2 linked regions of the Variovorax paradoxus genome follow. The protein of the gene in region 1 interacts with the protein of each later gene in a pairwise test. Links are inferred from orthologs where the notes say so. Each region holds a gene or a part of one and is shown on either strand. Other genes may lie near its edges.

Region 1 (8,329 bases):
GGAGCGCACCATGACTGTCAAAACCAAAACCTCTCTCTCGCTGTTCGATGCGGCGCTCGTGAAGCCCGCGCTGTGGGGCGCCTTCGCCAAGCTGAGCCCGCGCACCCAGTGGCGCAACCCGGTGATGTTCATCGTCTACATCGGGAGCATCCTCACGACGCTGCTCTGGGTGCATGCGCTGAGCTTTCCCGGCGACACCGGCATGCAGCCCGCCTTCGTGCTGGCCGTGACCGTGTGGCTGTGGTTCACCGTGCTGTTCGCCAACTTCGCCGAAGCACTGGCCGAAGGCCGCAGCAAGGCACAGGCGGCGTCGCTGCGCGGCCTGCGCAAGGACACCTGGGCCAAGAAGCTGAAGGACCAGCAACAGCCGCACCATGGCGCGCCGTGGTTGCCGGAGCAGGCACCCAACCTGCGCAAGGGCGACGTCGTGCTGGTCGAAGCCGGCGACGTGATCCCGCTTGACGGCGAGGTCATCGAAGGCGTGGCCTCGGTCGATGAAAGCGCCATCACCGGCGAATCGGCGCCTGTGGTGCGCGAATCGGGCGGTGACTTCTCGGCCGTCACCGGCGGCACCCGCGTGCTGTCCGACTGGCTGGTGGTGCGCATCTCGGTGAACCCGGGCGAGTCGTTCCTGGACCGCATGATCGGCATGGTCGAGGCGGCCAAGCGCCACAAGACGCCGAACGAGATCGCGCTGACCATCCTGCTGGTCGCACTGACGATCGTGTTCCTCATGGTCACCGTCACGCTGCTGCCGTTCTCGGTGTTCAGCGTCGAGGCCGCGGGCGCGGGCACCGTGGTGTCGCTCACCGCACTGGTCGCGCTGCTCGTGTGCCTGATCCCGACCACCATCGGCGGCCTGCTCTCGGCCGTGGGCGTGGCCGGCATGAGTCGCATGATGCAGGCCAACGTGATCGCCACCTCGGGCCGCGCGGTGGAAGCCGCCGGCGACGTCGACGTGCTGCTGCTCGACAAGACCGGCACCATCACGCACGGCAACCGCCAGGCCAGCGCCTTCCTGCCCGCACCGGGCGTGCCGAAGGGCCGCCTCGCGCGCGCCGCCATGCTCGCCTCGCTGGCCGATGAAACGCCCGAAGGCCGCAGCATCGTCGAGCTGGCACGTCGCGATGGCCTCGAAGCCGCTTCTGTCGACGTGCTGCGCTATGTGCCGTTCACCGCGCAGACCCGCATGAGCGGTGTCGACCTGCCGGCCGCGCCCCACAGCCTCGACACCGACGCCATCGTGCTGCGCAAGGGCGCGGTCGATGCGGTGCGCCGCCATGTCGAATCGTTCGGCGGCACCATGCCAGCCGAGATGCTGCGCGCCGCCGAAGAAACGGCACGCCGCGGCAGCACGCCGCTGGCCGTGGCCGAAGGCAACCGCGTGCTCGGCGTGGTCGAACTCAAGGACATCGTCAAGACCGGCATCAAGGAGCGCTTTGCCGAGCTGCGCCGCATGGGCATCAAGACCGTGATGATCACGGGCGACAACAAGCTCACGGCCGCCGCCATCGCGGCCGAGGCCGGCGTGGACGACTTCCTGGCCGAGGCCACGCCCGAAGACAAGCTTGCGCTCATCCGCAAGTACCAGGCCGAAGGCCGCCTGGTCGCGATGACCGGTGACGGCACCAACGACGCCCCCGCGCTCGCGCAGGCCGACGTGGCCGTGGCCATGGGCAGCGGCACGCAGGCCGCGAAAGAGGCCGGCAACATGGTCGACCTCGACTCCAACCCGACCAAGCTGCTCGAGGTGGTGGAGACCGGCAAGGCGCTGCTCATGACGCGCGGCTCGCTCACCACCTTCTCGATCGCGAACGACGTGGCGAAGTACTTCGCGATCATTCCGGCGATCTTCGTGTCGACGTATCCGCAGCTGGGTGCGCTCAACGTGATGCGGCTTGCGAGCCCGTCGTCGGCCATTCTGTCGGCGGTGATCTTCAACGCGCTCGTCATCGTGTTCCTGATTCCGCTCGCGCTCAAGGGTGTGCGCTACCGGCCGGTGGGCGCCGCTGCGCTGCTGCGCCGCAACCTCGCCATCTACGGCCTGGGCGGTCTGCTCGTTCCTTTCATCGGCATCAAGTTGATCGACTGGCTGCTCGTGGCCGTCCATCTCGTCTGAGGAGTTCTTCACCATGACAAGCCACAACACCAACGCCAACAACAACGGTGGCATTTTTCGCCCCGCACTCGTGCTTTTCGCACTGCTGAGCGCGCTCACCGGCCTGATCTACCCGGCGGCTGTCACAGGCGCCGCGCAGTCGCTGTTCCCATCGCAAGCGGCGGGCAGCCTCGTCGTGCGCGACGGCAAGCCCGTCGGCTCCGCGCTCATCGGCCAGAACTTCAGCGACCCGAAGCACTTCTGGGGCCGCCCGTCGGCCACCGCGCCGCAGCCCTACAACGCCAGCGCCTCGGGCGGCTCCAACCAGGGCCCGCTCAACCCCGCGCTGGCCGATGCGGTGAAGGCGCGCGTCGAAGCGCTGCGCGCGGCTGACGCGGGCAACACCGCGCCGGTGCCCGTGGACCTCGTCACGGCCTCGGCCAGCGGGCTCGACCCCGACATCAGCCCCGCCGCCGCGCACTACCAGGCCGCCCGTGTGGCACGTGAACGCGGCATGGCGCCCGACCAGGTGAATGCGCTGATCGTGCAGAACACCCAGAAGCCGCTGTGGGGCGTGCTGGGCGAATCGCGCGTCAACGTGCTGGCGCTGAACCTGGCGCTTGAAGCTTCTTCGACGGTGCGTTGAGGAGAAAACAACCATGGCCTATGCCGCTTACCGTGACCACCCCAGCGTCGTGCGAAGTCCGATCGCGCCGCGCACGACGCAGTTCCACGTGCTCGATGTCACCGTCTGCTGCGCCGACGCACTGCGCGTGCGCCGCAGCATTGCGGCCTGCGCCGAAGCCGGCGTGGTGCGCTGCGAGCCGCTGCTGCATGCCTGCAGCTCGCAGGAAAGCGACGCGCCCTGCGTGCGCCTGATGATCCGCTTTCCGACCACGCGCTACGCTGAGGTGCTGCACCGGCTCATCGAATGCGTGCCCTCGGGCGAGATCGGCCGGCTCATGAGCTGGCGCGATCACCTCACGCGCTGCGGCCTGCGCCATGGTCTCTGACCTGCTGCACGTGCTGCTGGCCATGGCGGCGCTGTTCGTGCCGCTGGGCTTTGCCTGGTGGGTGCTGTCGCGCACCGCGCGCCGGCATGCGCGGCGGCGCAAGAACGGGCCGATGCGATAACCTGCACCTTCCCATGCCCGAGACCCGCCCCGACCCCGACGCCCTGCTCGCGCAACTGCGCAGCGACGAGGCGCGCGCGCTGCGCGGCAAGCTGCGCATCTACTTCGGCGCCAGCGCCGGCGTGGGCAAGACCTGGGCCATGCTCAGCGCCGCCCGGCGCGAGCGCGAGGCCGGACGCGACGTGCTCATCGGCGTGGTCGAAACGCACGGCCGCAGCGAGACGGCCGCGCTGCTCGCGGGGCTCGACACGCTGCCGCTGCGCGAGCTGCCTTATCGCGGCCGCACGCTCGCCGAGTTCGATTTAGACGCCGCCCTGGCGCGCAAGCCCGCCGTGCTGCTGGTCGACGAACTGGCCCACACCAACGCACCCGGCTCGCGCCACGCCAAGCGCTGGCAGGACGTGCAGGAGCTGCTGGCCGCGGGCATCGAGGTGTGGTCGGCGCTCAACGTGCAGCACCTCGAAAGCCTCAACGGCACCGTCGGCGCCATCACCGGCGTGCGCGTGCACGAGACCGTGCCCGACAGCGTGCTCGACGAGGCCGACGAGGTGGTGCTGGTCGACGTCACGCCCGACGAACTCACGGCGCGGCTCGCGGCCGGCAAGGTCTACCTGCCGCAGCAGGCCGAGCGCGCCGCACAGAACTTCTTCCGCAAGGGCAACCTGATCGCGCTGCGCGAGATCGCCCTGCGCCGCACCGCCGAGCACGTCGAAGACGACGTGCGCGGCTGGCGCGTCGAGCAGTCGGTCCCCGGCGGCAACGGGCAGGGCGGCGCGGCGCTGCAGGCCTGGAACACCTCGGGCGCGATCCTGGCCTGCGTCGGTCCGCACGAGGGCGCGGCGCAGACCGTGCGCACGGCGGCGCGGCTCGCGGGCCAGCTCAACGTGCGCTGGCATGCCGCGTATGTCGAGACGCCGCGGCTGCAGCGCCTCGATGCCGCGCAGCGCGACCGCATCCTCGCCGTGCTCAAGCTCGCCGAGGAACTGGGCGCGGCCACGGCCGTGCTTACCGGCGCCGACGTGGCCGAGCAACTGTCCGAGCAGGCGCGGCGCCTCAACTGCGCGACGCTGGTCATCGGCCGCGCGGAGCCCGTGCGCGGATGGCGGCGCTGGTGGGGTGCGTCCGCGGTGCCGCTGGCGCGCGCGCTGGCACAACGGGCACCGGCGCTCGACATCCTCGAAGTCGGCCGCGCCGACAGCGCACGCCGCCTGTCGCAAGCATCGCTGGTCGCCACGCAGGCCGACGAAGACGACGAGCGCGCGCAATCGCGCTGGCCCGGCTACGCGTGGGCCGCTGCCTCCAGCATCGCGCTCACGCTGCTGTGCACGCCGCTGACCGGCGTGCTGGAGCTCACCAACATCGTCATGCTGTTCCTGCTCGGCGTGGTGGGCGTGGCGATGCGCTTCGGGCGCGGGCCGTCGGCGCTCGCGGCGATGCTCAACGTGGCGGCCTTCGACTACTTCTTCGTCGCGCCGCGCCTGTCCTTCGCGGTCAGCGACGTGCAGTACCTGCTGACCTTCGCCGTGATGCTCGGCGTGGGCCTGCTGGTGGGCCAGCTCACGGCCGGGCTGCGCTTCGCGGCCGGCGTGTCGACCAGCCGCGAGCGCCGCGCACGCTCGCTGTTCGAGCTCACGCGCGAACTCTCGGCCGCCCTCGAAAGCACCCAGGTCGTCGCGCTCGGCGCCGCCGCCGTGCAGGCCCATTTCGGCGGCCATGCGCGCGTGCTGGTCACCGATGCGGCCGACCAGCTCGTGCCCCCCGCCGACCCGGCGCCCGGCTTCGATGCGCAGGTGGCCGACTGGGCCTTCCGCCACGGCCAGCCTGCCGGCCTGGCCACCGCCACGCTCGCCGCGCAGCCCTGGCACTACGTGCCACTGCGCGCGCCGATGCGCGTGCGCGGCGTGCTCGCGCTGTGCCCGGCCCGTCCGCGCTGGCTGCTGATTCCCGAGCAGGCGCAGCAGCTGGACACGCTCGCGCGCCAGATCGCCATCGCGCTGGAGCGCGTGCACTACGTCGAAGTCGCGCAGCGCGCCGTGGTCGAGATGGAATCGGAGCGCCTGCGCAATGCGCTGCTCGGCGCCATCTCGCACGACGTGCGCACGCCGCTCACCGCGCTCATCGCGCTGGCCGAATCGCTGCAGACCCTTCCGCCCGAAGAACACACCGAGGCCGCGCGCGCCATCGTCACGCAGGCCCACGCGCTGCATGCGCTGGTCAGCAACCTGCTCGACATGGCGCGGCTCGAAAGCGGCGTGGCCGGCGGCACCGTCAACCTGCGGCGCGACTGGCAGTCGGTCGAAGAAGTGGTGGGCGCCGCCATCCGCGCCGCGCGCCCCGCATTGCGCGGCATGACCGTGCAGACCGCGTGGGACCCCGAGCTGCCGCTGGTCGAGTTCGACGCCGTGCTCATCGAGCGCGTGCTCGTCAACCTGCTGGAAAACGCCGCCAAGTACGGCGCCGCGCCCATCGAGGTGGGCGCGCGCGCCGAGCCCGGCACGCTGGTGCTCACGGTGCGCGACCACGGCCCCGGCCTGCCCGCCGCGCTGCACGGCCGCGAGCAGACACTGTTCGACAAGTTCACGCGCGGTGAGGCCGAGTCCGCCACGCCCGGCGTCGGCCTCGGCTTGGCCATCTGCCGTGCCGTGGTGAGCGCGCACGGCGGCGAGATCAGCGCAGCGAATGCGCGCGACGGCGGTGCAGAATTCACCGTCACCTTGCCGCGCCGCGAGCCGCCCGAACCCGCTGAAGCCCAGCTCTGAAACCCGCCATGCCATCCCCCACCGCCATCGTGATCGAAGACGAGCCGCAGATCCGCCGCTTCGTGCGCGGCGCGCTCGAGGCCGAAGGCTGGCAGGTGCACGAAGCCGGCACCCTGCGCGACGGCCTTGCCGCCGCCGGCACGCGCCAACCCGATCTGCTGGTGCTCGACCTGGGCCTGCCCGATGGCGACGGCGTGTCGCTGATCCGCGATGTGCGCGGCTGGTCACAGGTGCCGATCATCGTGCTCTCGGCCCGCACCGACGAAGCCGACAAGATCGCCGCACTCGACGCCGGCGCCGACGACTACCTCACCAAGCCCTTCGGCACCGGCGAACTGCTGGCCCGCGTGCGCGCCAACCTGCGCCGCCCACGTGCCGCGAGCGGCAACGGCGATGAACCGGCCGCCGAGGCCGTGTTCCGCTTCGGCGAGATCGAACTGGACCGCGCCGCACGCATCGTGCGCCGCGCCGGCGCCGAGGTGCACCTCACGCCGACCGAGTACAGATTGCTCTCCGTGCTGGTGGCCAACGCCGGCCGCGTGCTGACGCAGCGACAGCTGCTGCGCGAGGTGTGGGGCCCGTCGCACACGGACCAGAGCCACTACCTGCGCATCTACATGGGGCATCTGCGGCAGAAGCTGGAGACGGACCCGGCGCAGCCGAAGCATCTGTTGACGGAGACGGCGGTGGGGTATCGGCTGGTTGTCTAGTGAGGAGGCCGCGCTTTGTCGGCGGCACATGCCCTCACCCTAACCCTCTCCCCGAGGGGAGAGGGGACAAGGCGGGGACAAGAGAGCAAGAGGTGCGCAAGAAGGCAGTCAACGACGCCGAGGTCTTGCTCCCTCTCCCCTCGGGGAGAGGGTTGGGGTGAGGGCAACGGCCGTCACATCACGACAGCCGCTCACTCGATCGCAAGCGATCAGGCCGCCAATCCCTTGTTCGGATTCAGCAGGAATTTCTCCCCGGTCGCCTGCTTCCCATACACCCCGATCGCATCCAGCTGCAGCGCCTCCACAAGAGACACCTCCCGCGTGTAGTGACTCGCAAACGTCGTCTTCAACTCCGCCACCACGCGCGAACGCAGCCGCTGCGTGCCTTCATCGCCCAGCTTCTGCAGGAACGGGAACAGCAGCCAGCCGCCCATGCCCCAGGCCATGCCGAAGTTGCGCACGAACTCGGTCGGGCTGCGGTCCAGGCCGCCGTAGATGTAGACCTGCTTGTGCGTGGTCGAGCCGTAGCGGCTGTATTCCTTGGCGGTGCGGTTCAGCGCCGCTTCCATGCAGCCGAGGATCTGGCCGGCGAGCTTGCCGCCGCCCGTGGCGTCGAAGGCCAGCGTGGCGCCGGTGGCGACCAGGGCGTCCGTCAGCTGGTCGAGAAATTCCGGCGAGCTCGCGTTGCAGACGTACTTCGCGCCGATGCTGCGCAGCAGCGCTTCCTGCTCGGGCTTGCGCACGATGTTGACGAGGTCGATGCCGTCCTTCTGGCAGATCTTGTTGAGCATCTGGCCGAGGTTGGACGCGGCTGCCGTGTGCACCAGCGCCTTGTGGCCTTCCATCCGCATGGTCTCGACCATGCTCAGCGAGGTGAGCGGGTTGACGAAACACGAGGCGCCATCGGCAGGAGTGGCATCCGCAGGCAGCTCCAGGCACTGCGCAGCGGCGAGGCAGCGGTACTGCGAATACATCGCACCACCGATGGCCGCCACCGTCTTGCCGAGCAATGCCTGCGCGGCCGGCGACGAACCGGCCTTGACGACCACGCCCGCACCCTCGTTGCCCACGGGCATCGACTGGTCGAGCCGCGCCGCCATCGACGCGCGTGCGCGCTCGGGCACCATGGCGGTGACGACAGGGCGATCGGCCGTGCCGGAGGCCACCGCGGTGGTCATGTCGGCGGCGCCGAACAGCAGGCCCAGGTCCGACGGGTTCATCGGCGAGGCCTCGACGCGGATCACCACCTCGTGGGCCTGCGGTTCGGGCATCGGGTCGTCGTGCAGCGAGAGTTCGAGTTCGCCGTTGGAACGGATGAGAGAGCGCAGCTGGAGTGCCATGGAGAAGCCCCTGTGAAAGGTCGTTCGGAGATGGCCATCGGCCACGGGGCGGCCAGTATAGGAGCGGGTGCGCGCGCCTGCTGGCGCCTTCAGGACACCACGGGAATCACCGGGGCATGGGCCAGCGCATGGCGCATCTTCAGCGGGTCGAGCCGCTCGAGGTAGCGCGGAATGTTGCGCCACATCGTGTGGTACCCATAGCCGCCGCGCAGCATCTCCTGGCGCGCGCTGTCCTTGTCCCAGTCCTGCACGGCCATGCGGTAGACGGCCGCCACCACGCCGGTGCGGT
Region 2 (5,676 bases), 920 kb from region 1 along the record:
ATGCGGCCGTTCAGGTCTTCCTGGCGCGCGATGGCGCCGAGCACCTCGCCGGCCAGCTCGTCGCTGACGTTGCCCGACAGCACCTTCTTGCCGGCCACTTCGAGCTCGTCGTAGATGTTCTCCAGCGTGTCGGCCGAGTATTCGGCGTCGGCGTCGAAGAGCTTGAGCATGACTTCCTTCGCGTCTTCGATCAGCCCCGGCGCGCGACGTGCGCGCATGCGCAGCAGGCGGAACACGGGCACGTCTTCGTCGTGAATCGAGAACAGCACGCCGCGGCTGCGCAGGTCGGTGTTGTGCTGGTTGAGGATGAAGGCGACGCGCACGGTGCGCGGGTCTTCGTCGTCGTCGATCAGGAAGTCGGAGCGGATGTGCAGCTCGCCGTTGTCTTCTTCGTAGAAGCGGGCCGACTCCTCGATGTCCTCGTCCATCGCGTCTTCGGGAATCGAGAGGCCGTAGTACTGCTTGATCCAGCGCTTTTCTTCGAGCGTGGGCGACTCGAGGTCGACCCAGATCGGCTGGAACTTGGAGAGCTCTTCGAGCGACTCGATCTCTTCCTGGACGAGGCGGCCGTTGGCGAGCGTAAAGATATTGAGCATGGGCTCACTCCCGGGAATGACTGAACGATGGGCGAGGGAGGGGCGCTTTCAATTCCCGCGGACCCGGCGTCAGTACATCATGCGCGGCGTCGCAAGGGAGTTGAAAGCTGCCGAGACGGGGCGGTTTCCATGGGGAGTCTCCGGTTGCAGCGAGGCGCGATTATGTCACTGGCCATTGGGCGGCAAGGCACTCGGACTGGACGGACATACAGTAAAGTCGTGCCCATGCAGACCGCTGCGCCCCCCGTTATTTCCACCGCACCCAAGACGCAAGCCGAGCGCTTGGCCGCGGCGCTCGCCGCGCTCAACGACGACCAGCGCGCGGCGGTCGAGCACGGCGTGGGTGCTGCTGTCGGCGAAGACCACCGGCCGCTGCTCGTGATCGCTGGCGCGGGCTCGGGCAAGACCAGCACGCTGGCGCACCGGGTGGCGCACCTGATCGCGGGCGGGGTCGATCCGCAGCGGCTGCTGCTGCTCACCTTCTCGCGCCGCGCCGCGCAGGAAATGGAGCGCCGCGCGGGCCAGGTGCTGGCGCGTGTGCTGGGCCTGAAGTCGGAACGCCCGCCCGCGCTGCCCTGGGCCGGCACCTTCCACGGCATCGGCGCGCGGCTTCTGCGCGAATACGCCGCGCAGATCGGGCTCGACGAGAACTTCACCATCCACGACCGCGGCGACGCCGAAGACCTCATGGGGCTGGTGCGGCACGAGCTGGGGCTGTCGTCCACGGTCAACCGCTTCCCGCGCAAGGGCACCTGCCTGTCGATCTACTCGCGCTGCGTGAACACGCGCGCACCGCTGGCCGAGGTGCTGAAAGAGAGCTTCCCCTGGTGCGCCGAGTGGGAGGCCCAGCTCAAGACGCTGTTCGGCGCCTACGTCGAAGCCAAGCAGCAGCAGAACGTGCTCGACTACGACGACCTGCTGCTCTACTGGGCGGAGATGGTCGCCGAGCCCGCGCTGGCCTCGCATGTCGGCGCGCGCTTCGACCATGTGCTGGTCGACGAGTACCAGGACACCAACCTGCTGCAGGCCGCGATCCTGCGGGCCATGAAGCCCGACGGGCGCGGCGTGACAGTGGTGGGCGACGACGCGCAGTCGATCTACTCGTTCCGCGGCGCCACGGTGCGCAACATCCTCGACTTTCCGTCGCAGTTCTCGCAGCAGGCGCGCATCGTCACGCTGGAGCGCAACTACCGCTCGACGCAGCCGATCCTCGACGCGTCGAACCGCGTCATCGCGCAGGCCGCCGAGCGGCACGCCAAGACGCTGTGGACCGACAAGCCCTCGGCCGGCAAGCCGGTGCTGGTGCTCGTGCCCGACGAGGCCGGGCAGGCACGCTGGGTGGCCGACAAGATCCTGGCGCACCGCGAGGGCGGGCTGGCGCTGAAGTCGCAGGCGGTGCTGTTTCGCACCTCGTCGCACAGCGCGGCCCTCGAACTGGAGCTGGCGCGGCGCAACATCCCGTTCGTGAAGTTCGGCGGGCTCAAGTTTCTCGAGGCCTCGCACGTGAAGGACCTGCTCGCGGTGCTGCGTTTTGCGCAGAACCCGCGGGGGCGCATGGCGGGCTTTCGCGTCACGCAGCTCATTCCCGGCGTGGGCCCGGCCACCGGCACGCGCCTGCTCGACGCGATGGACCAGGCGGCCGACCCGGCCGCGGCCGTGCGCGACTTCGTGCCACCGTCGGCGGCGCGTGAACAGTGGGCCGACTTCGCCCAGGCCTATGCCGCCTTGCGCGAACCGTCGCTGAAGTGGCCGGCCGACGTGGAAGTCGCGATGCAGTGGTACCAGCCGCACCTGGAGCGGTTGTACGAAGACACCTCGGGCGTGCGGCGCGCCGACGTCGAGCAGCTGGCGCGGCTGGCGGGCGGCTATGGCTCGCGCGAACGCTTCCTCACCGAACTCACGCTCGATCCGCCCGAAGCCACGAGCGACCGGCCCGGCCCGCCGCTGCTCGACGAGGACTACCTGATCCTGTCGACCATCCATTCGGCCAAGGGCCAGGAGTGGAACTCGGTGCATGTGATCAACGTGGTCGACGGCTGCATGCCGGCCGACGTGGCGCAGGGCGCGCACGAACTGGAAGAAGAGCGGCGCCTGCTCTACGTGGCGATGACGCGGGCCCGCGACCACCTGCACCTGGTGATGCCGCAGCGTTTCCACATCACGCAGCAGGCGGCGCGTGGCGACCGGCACCTGTACGCCAACCGCACCCGCTTCATCAGCGAGTCCGACCTCGCGGGCTTCGATCTGCAGACCTGGCCGCCGCCGCCGGTGCTGCCGCCCGCCGTGCCGCCGCCGGCCGCGGTGATCGACCTGCGCAACCGCATGCGCGCCGCCTGGCGCTGAACGGGCCGGCCCTTTGGCCGGGAGGGTCACTGCATGTGGTGCGTGGAAACACTTGCTTCCAATGTGCCGCAACTGCATGCCCCTGCGCGTGGGTAGCTATGGAATCAATAGCGGATCAGCGCATGCAATACACCGGCGCGTCACTCGGGCAAGCCCCGGTATTGCAATACCGTGACAGCTTGGGCATAGTGAATCCGACCGCCCCCTTTCTCGATCTCTCTCTTCCTCTCTCTCTTCTTCTCCCTCTCTCCCAACCTCACCTGTTTCGCCGGCCACGCTTCATCCTGGAGCGCGGTCATTTCCCCAACCGTCAATTCTCAGGAGGTCATTCATGAATTTGACGATCAGCGGTCATCACCTCGACGTCACACCTGCCTTGCGCACCTACGTCACGAGCAAGCTGGACCGGATCACGCGACATTTCGACCAGGTGGTCGATGTCAAGGTGATCCTCACGGTGGAAAAGCAGAAGGAAAAGGAACGCCGCCAAAGGGCGGAGTGCAACATTCACGTCAAGGGCAATGACATGTTCGCGGAATCGAGCCACGCTGATCTGTACGCCGCGGTCGATGAACTGGTCGACAAGCTCGACCGCCAGGTGGTCCGCCACAAGGATCGCCTGCAAGACCACCATCACGTGGCGCCCAAGCGCGTGATGTAAGTCCGGGCCCCGCGCCCCGCATCGCAGGCCGCCTTCGGGCGGCCTTTTGTTTGTCCGAGCATATTGGTGGGGCTTTGCAAAGGCTTACAGGGGAAGCGACGCCTCACGGCAACACATGTAGACGAAAGTAATTAGGGGGACTGGGGGTTTTTACCAAGGAGGTGCATAATCGCCCCCGCTCTGACCCCACCATGAATCGCCTCGCGTCCATCCTGCCGCCCGCTCAAGTGCTCGTGAGCGTTGACGCCACCAGCAAGAAACGTGCTTTCGAAGAAGCTGGCCTTCTGTTCGAAAGCCTTCATGGCCTGGGACGCGCCCTGATCACCGACAGCCTGTTTGCGCGCGAGCGTCTCGGCTCCACCGGTCTGGGCCATGGCGTTGCCATTCCGCATGGCCGCATCAAGGGCCTCAAGGCGCCGATGGCCGCGGTGTTCCAGCTGGCGAACCCCATCGGCTTCGACGCCCCCGACGAGCAGCCCGTCGCGCTGCTGATCTTCCTGCTGGTGCCCGAAGCGGCCACGCAGAAGCACCTCGAAATCCTGTCTGAAATTGCCGAGCTGCTGAGCGACGCCGGCCTGCGCGAGCAGATCAAGTCCAGCACCGACGCTGCCGCGCTGCACGGCCTCATTGCCGGCTGGCAATCGACCCAGGTCGCCTGAGCGCACGCGCCGGGCGGGCCGCTGCTGATAAGCTGCGGCGACGCTTTCTCTCCCTCCATCCTGACCAGAATGCCGGCGTCCCGCGCCGGCCGCCGCACGCATGAAGCCGACCGTCATCAGCGCCGATGCCATGTTCGAGGAGTTCCGCGGATCGCTCCGCTGGGAATGGCTCGCGGGGCTCGGCGCCTCGGAGCGCCAGTTCGACCCCGACGTCATCAGCCGCGCGCAGTCGGCCGCCGACCTGGTCGGCTACCTGAACTACATCCACCCGTACCGCGTGCAGATTCTGGGCGCGCGCGAGGTGGCCTACCTCACGCGCGGCAGCAAGGAAGACTGCGTGCGCCGCATCGGGCGCATCGTCACGCTGGAGCCGCCGATGCTGGTGCTGGCCGACGGCCAGGCCGCGCCCGACGAGCTGCTGTCGATCTGCGAGCGCGCGCAGCTGCCGCTCTTTGCCACGCGCGAATCGTCGGCCTTCGTGATCGACCTGCTGCGCGCGTACCTGTCCAAGCACTTCGCCGAGCGCACCTCGATGCACGGCGTGTTCATGGACATCCTGGGCATGGGCGTGATGATCACGGGCGAGTCGGGCCTGGGCAAAAGCGAGCTCGGCCTGGAGCTGATCTCGCGCGGCAACGGCCTCGTGGCCGACGACGCGGTCGACCTGTACCGCATCAACCAGAACACCATCGAGGGCCGCTGCCCCGACCTGCTGCTGAACCTGCTGGAGGTGCGCGGCATCGGCCTGCTGGACATCCGCGCGATCTTCGGCGAGACGGCCGTGCGCCGGAAGATGCGCCTGAAGCTCATCGTGCACCTCGTGCGGCGCGACAGCTTCGAGCGCGACTACGAGCGCATGCCCTCGGCGCCGCTCACGCAGGACGTGCTGGGCATTCCGGTGCGCAAGGTCATCATCCAGGTGGTGGCGGGGCGCAACATCGCCGTGCTGGTGGAAGCCGCGGTGCGCAATTCGATCCTGCAGCTGCGCGGCATCGACACGTATGCCGATTTCGTGGCGCGCCACCACAAGGCGATGGAGAGCGGGCGCGATCCGGACTGAGCAAAGAAAAAAGCCCTTCCAGCTGAAGGGCTGGAAGGGCCGCTGTCTGCTTCAGCAGGTCTTCAGCGTCAGCGCTTCTTGACGCAATCGCCGCACAGGCCGTACAGCGACATGGCGTGGTCCTGCAGGATCCAGCCCTTGTCCTTGGCGATCATCTGCTGGCGGCGCTCGATCTCGGCGTCATAGAACTCCTCGACCTTGCCGCACGAGGTGCAGATCAGGTGGTCGTGGTGGGTGCCTTCGTTCAGCTCGTAGACCGCCTTGCCGCTTTCGAAGTGGCTGCGCTCCAGGATGCCGGCCTGCTCGAACTGCGTGAGGACGCGGTACACGGTGGCCAGTCCGATGTCGGAGTGTTCG

What was found. The genes of interacting proteins can lie anywhere in the genome.
Region 2: the proteins of GFK26_RS09130 (region 1) and GFK26_RS04890 interact in binary tests that used the Escherichia coli proteins (3 or more experiments, as listed by UniProt). The link is inferred for Variovorax paradoxus from one-to-one orthologs.

What each region holds. Positions count from the first base shown.
Region 1 is NZ_CP045644.1:2,001,513-2,009,841, forward strand. Bases 2,909-6,190 are described here. They hold GFK26_RS09130 (DUF4118 domain-containing protein), read left to right. Parts: upstream 2,909-3,245; coding sequence 3,246-5,990; downstream 5,991-6,190. Other genes in these bases: GFK26_RS09125 (hypothetical protein), read left to right, coding at 2,909-3,111; GFK26_RS34455 (hypothetical protein), read left to right, coding at 3,101-3,232; kdpE (two-component system response regulator KdpE), read left to right, coding at 5,999-6,190. Also shown: potassium-transporting ATPase subunit KdpB, read left to right, coding at 11-2,119; potassium-transporting ATPase subunit KdpC, read left to right, coding at 2,133-2,744; more of GFK26_RS09125, read left to right, coding at 2,758-2,908; more of kdpE, read left to right, coding at 6,191-6,700; GFK26_RS09140 (zinc-binding dehydrogenase), read right to left, coding at 6,910-8,040; GFK26_RS09145 (dual specificity protein phosphatase family protein), read right to left, coding at 8,130-8,329. UniProt on the Escherichia coli protein: Member of the two-component regulatory system KdpD/KdpE involved in the regulation of the kdp operon. KdpD may function as a membrane-associated protein kinase that phosphorylates KdpE in response to environmental signals.
Region 2 is NZ_CP045644.1:1,088,552-1,094,227, reverse strand. The notes cover bases 2,578-5,525. They hold GFK26_RS04890 (PTS sugar transporter subunit IIA), read left to right. Parts: upstream 2,578-3,791; coding sequence 3,792-4,259; downstream 4,260-5,525. Other genes in these bases: fur (ferric iron uptake transcriptional regulator), read right to left, coding at 5,388-5,525; hprK (HPr(Ser) kinase/phosphatase), read left to right, coding at 4,360-5,319; hpf (ribosome hibernation-promoting factor, HPF/YfiA family), read left to right, coding at 3,271-3,600; GFK26_RS04900 (ATP-dependent helicase), read left to right, coding at 2,578-2,939. In the rest of the region: magnesium/cobalt transporter CorA, read right to left, coding at 1-596; more of GFK26_RS04900, read left to right, coding at 822-2,577; more of fur, read right to left, coding at 5,526-5,676. UniProt on the Escherichia coli protein: Seems to have a role in regulating nitrogen assimilation.